Regions from separate parts of the Turicibacter sp. St.80E1 genome, predicted to be linked through region 1. Evidence: a T-box and tRNA genes for the amino acid it is inferred to sense, from the RefSeq annotation. Region 1 holds a T-box; the other holds one or more tRNA genes.
What was found. The T-box of region 1 lies ahead of alaS (alanine--tRNA ligase). A T-box ahead of a tRNA ligase gene usually reads a tRNA of that ligase, here a tRNA-Ala.

Region 1 (2,201 bases):
TTTGAGAGTAACGCCCCATCAGCCACCGCAAATGTTACGGTTCTTACATGATCGGCAATAACTTTAAAAGCAACAGCCGTTTCATTCGTGTATTTCACACCTGAAATTTGTTCTGTTTTTTTGATAATTGGCATAAATAAATCGGTATCGAAATTAGTTTCTACCCCTTGTAAGACGCAAGCCATACGTTCAAGCCCCATCCCGGTATCTATATTTTGATTCGGAAGCAACGGATACTCACTACGATCTAATCCTTCTTTAGAATTAAATTGTGAAAAAACAATATTCCAAATTTCAATGTAACGATCATTTTCAATATCTTCCTCCAATAAACGGAGTCCAATATTTTCTGGATCATATTTTGGACCACGATCAAAGAAAATCTCTGTATTAGGACCACATGGACCTTCTCCAATTTCCCAGAAATTATACTCTAATTTCACGATATGTTCTGGTTTAACTCCAAGTTTAATCCATAAATCATACGTTTCTTTGTCACTTGGATACACCGTTACATAAAGTAAATCCTTATCAAAACCAAACCATTCTGGAGAAGTTAATAATTCCCATCCCCAAGTAACAGCCTCCTCACGGAAATAATCACCGATTGAAAAATTTCCTAACATTTCAAAGAATGTATGGTGACGAGCTGTTTTTCCTACATTTTCAATATCATTTGTACGAATTGATTTCTGTGCATTTGTAATTCGTGGGTTGTTTGGAATTTCACGACCATCGAAATACTTCTTTAACGCTGCGACCCCACTATTAATCCATAGTAAAGTTGGATCATTTGCTGGAACTAATGATGCCCCTGGCTCGATCATATGCCCTTTAGATTTAAAGAAATTTAAATACATTGATCGAATTTCTGAACCTGTCATATATTTCATCGTTTATCACCTCTTAAAATGAGTATAAAAAAAGCCCTTATAAACTAAGGACGATGTGAACGCGGTACCACCTTATTTTTGTTTTTATCTAAAAAAACAACACTTAAAGGCGATAACGGTGCTAACCGATAGGTTTTACCTACACTCAAGAAGTAGCTTTCGAGTATTTTTCATTAGGGTTTATCTCAGCCTAGAAACCCCTCTCTGTGGAATTACAAATCTCTACTTTCTTCTATCAACATTTTGTTATTCGACTCTATTTTAACGATTTTACGTCAGAGTTTCAAGCTTTTTTTTATATTTCGTATATCTATCGATCAAAAAATTCTTCATTTAATTTAAAAGAGCCTCCCCTAAGGGAGGTTCTTTTAAAATGGCATCATATCATGAAGGTAATCTTGCCAACATCCAATATTTTTTCGGTATTTTTTCATCTGACGTTGAAATTGTTTTTTATAATGACATGGATCTTCTTGATATGCCACTGTTGCAATAAACACCACGATAAATAATAATAGTAAAACCGCTTTTTTCATACCATTCACCTCACTTCAACATGATAGTTTTAGTTTGGTTTATTTTTTATTTTTTATGTTAATATTCGCAAAAGAAAATTTATCCTACATCGTCCATAAAATCATACGGCGTGACTCCTTCAAGTTCCACCTCATCCAAATATTCAAATGGAATCTCATGCTCCTTAAAATAATCTTCAAATGGATTAGTAATTGGTGACTGTTCCTTTTGCATTTCAAAACGTAATTTTAACGTGGTTTGACGTTCATCGCCTTCATTTTTTACCCCTTTATCCAATGCTAAATACTCCCCAATAATAATGAGTGATTTTTTAGCCCGAGTGATGGCAGTATAAATTAATTTTTTTTGAAGCATGACATGATAAGCATGGGTCATTGGTAAAATGACAATCGGGTATTCCGAACCTTGAGACTTGTGAACAGAAACACAATAGGCATGAGTTAAATTTTGCAAATCGCCTTTTTTATAACTTACTTCTTTTGAATCAAAACAAGCAATCAGCTGATCTTCCTTTTCTTCATTTTCATTTTTATAAGAGATCCCGATAACTTCACCAACATCGCCATTCATGACCCCCGTTTCGGGTTGATTAGATAATTGTAATACTTTATCCCCAATCCGAAAAATACGTTGACCAAACGCCATTTCCCTTTTATTTGAATCATCAGGAGGGTTAAAGATTGCCTGCAACATTTCATTAATCGCGTCAATACCACATTCTCCACGATACATCGGAACTAACACCTGAACGTCGTTTGCCGTATACCCTTT
Region 2 (2,201 bases), 1.1 Mb from region 1:
GGCCTTCGGGTTGTAAAATTCTGTTATAAGGGAAGAAAGGTGATAGGAGGAAATGACTATCAATTGACGGTACCTTATGAGAAAGCCACGGCTAACTACGTGCCAGCAGCCGCGGTAATACGTAGGTGGCAAGCGTTATCCGGAATTATTGGGCGTAAAGAGCGCGCAGGTGGTTAATTAAGTCTGATGTGAAAGCCCACGGCTTAACCGTGGAGGGTCATTGGAAACTGGTTGACTTGAGTGCAGAAGAGGGAAGTGGAATTCCATGTGTAGCGGTGAAATGCGTAGAGATATGGAGGAACACCAGTGGCGAAGGCGGCTTCCTGGTCTGCAACTGACACTGAGGCGCGAAAGCGTGGGGAGCAAACAGGATTAGATACCCTGGTAGTCCACGCCGTAAACGATGAGTGCTAAGTGTTGGGGGTCGAACCTCAGTGCTGAAGTTAACGCATTAAGCACTCCGCCTGGGGAGTACGGTCGCAAGACTGAAACTCAAAGGAATTGACGGGGACCCGCACAAGCGGTGGAGCATGTGGTTTAATTCGAAGCAACGCGAAGAACCTTACCAGGTCTTGACATACCATTGATGCCTCTAGAGATAGAGGGTTTCCTTCGGGGACAATGGATACAGGTGGTGCATGGTTGTCGTCAGCTCGTGTCGTGAGATGTTGGGTTAAGTCCCGCAACGAGCGCAACCCCTGTCGTTAGTTGCCAGCAGTAAGATGGGGACTCTAACGAGACTGCCAGTGACAAACTGGAGGAAGGTGGGGATGACGTCAAATCATCATGCCCCTTATGACCTGGGCTACACACGTGCTACAATGGTTGGTACAAAGAGAAGCGAAGCGGTGACGTGGAGCAAACCTCATAAAGCCAATCTCAGTTCGGATTGTAGGCTGCAACTCGCCTACATGAAGTTGGAATCGCTAGTAATCGCGAATCAGAATGTCGCGGTGAATACGTTCCCGGGTCTTGTACACACCGCCCGTCACACCACGAGAGTTTACAACACCCGAAGTCAGTGGCCTAACCGCAAGGAGGGAGCTGCCTAAGGTGGGGTAGATGATTGGGGTGAAGTCGTAACAAGGTATCCCTACCGGAAGGTGGGGATGGATCACCTCCTTTCTATGGAGAAAGAGACGTTCTGTTTAGTTTTGGGAGAATTTCAATTTTCCTAAGGTGGAATGGGCCTATAGCTCAGCTGGTTAGAGCGCACGCCTGATAAGCGTGAGGTCGATGGTTCGAGTCCATTTAGGCCCACCATAAAAAAGAAAAAGAGAATGGGGACTTAGCTCAGCTGGGAGAGCGCCTGCCTTGCACGCAGGAGGTCAGGGGTTCGATCCCCCTAGTCTCCACCAAAAAGAATTGATCTTTGAAAACTAGATATCTTCTGAAGAAGAAAAGTTAAGTAATAAAGGGCGCACGGAGGATGCCTAGGCACTAGGAGTCGAAGAAGGACGCGACAAACGGCGAAACGCCTCGGGGAGCTGTAAGTAAGCAAAGAGCCGGGGATATCCGAATGGGGAAACCCGCTAGTGGTCATACGCTAGCACCGTATGGTGAATCAATAGCCATAGAGGAGACAGACCCAGGGAACTGAAACATCTAAGTACCTGGAGGAAAAGAAAGAAACATCGATTCCCCAAGTAGCGGCGAGCGAACAGGGAGGAGCCCAAACCGGAGTAATCCGGGGTAGAAGGACCTTCAGAAATGACTGAACATGATAGCCGAATGGTCTGGGAAGGCCAACCGGAGGGGGTGAGAGTCCCGTAGGTGAAATTGTGTGAAGCAGGGAAGGGATCCTGAGTACGGCGGGACACGAGAAATCCCGTCGGAAGCAACGAGGACCATCTCGTAAGGCTAAATACTACCTAGTGACCGATAGTGAACCAGTACCGTGAGGGAAAGGTGAAAAGAACCCCGGAAGGGGAGTGAAAGAGAACCTGAAACCGTGTGCCTACAACTAGTCAGAGCCCGTTAAAGGGTGATGGCGTGCCTTTTGTAGAATGAACCGGCGAGTTACGATATCGTGCAAGGTTAAGTTGAAGAGACGGAGCCGAAGCGAAAGCGAGTCTGAATAGGGCGAGGAGTACGATGTTGTAGACCCGAAACCGTGTGAGCTAGCCATGAGCAGGCTGAAGGTCAGGTAACACTGACTGGAGGGCCGAACCAGGGCACGTTGAAAAGTGCTTGGATGACTT

Region 2: it has a tRNA-Ala gene. The T-box ahead of alaS (alanine--tRNA ligase) is inferred to sense a tRNA for this amino acid. The anticodon was not compared.

Annotation. Positions count from the first base shown of each region.
Region 1 is NZ_AP039386.1:1,093,723-1,095,923, reverse strand. Features, by position in the region: gene alaS (alanine--tRNA ligase) at 1-893, opposite strand, end outside; T-box leader at 937-1,141, opposite strand; gene AC6I0I_RS05350 (hypothetical protein) at 1,262-1,429, opposite strand; gene recD2 (SF1B family DNA helicase RecD2) at 1,509-2,201, opposite strand, start outside.
Region 2 is NZ_AP039386.1:2,353,308-2,355,508, reverse strand. Features, by position in the region: rRNA gene AC6I0I_RS11415 (16S ribosomal RNA) at 1-1,125, shown strand, start outside; tRNA gene AC6I0I_RS11410 (tRNA-Ile) at 1,187-1,263, shown strand; tRNA gene AC6I0I_RS11405 (tRNA-Ala) at 1,283-1,358, shown strand; rRNA gene AC6I0I_RS11400 (23S ribosomal RNA) at 1,403-2,201, shown strand, end outside.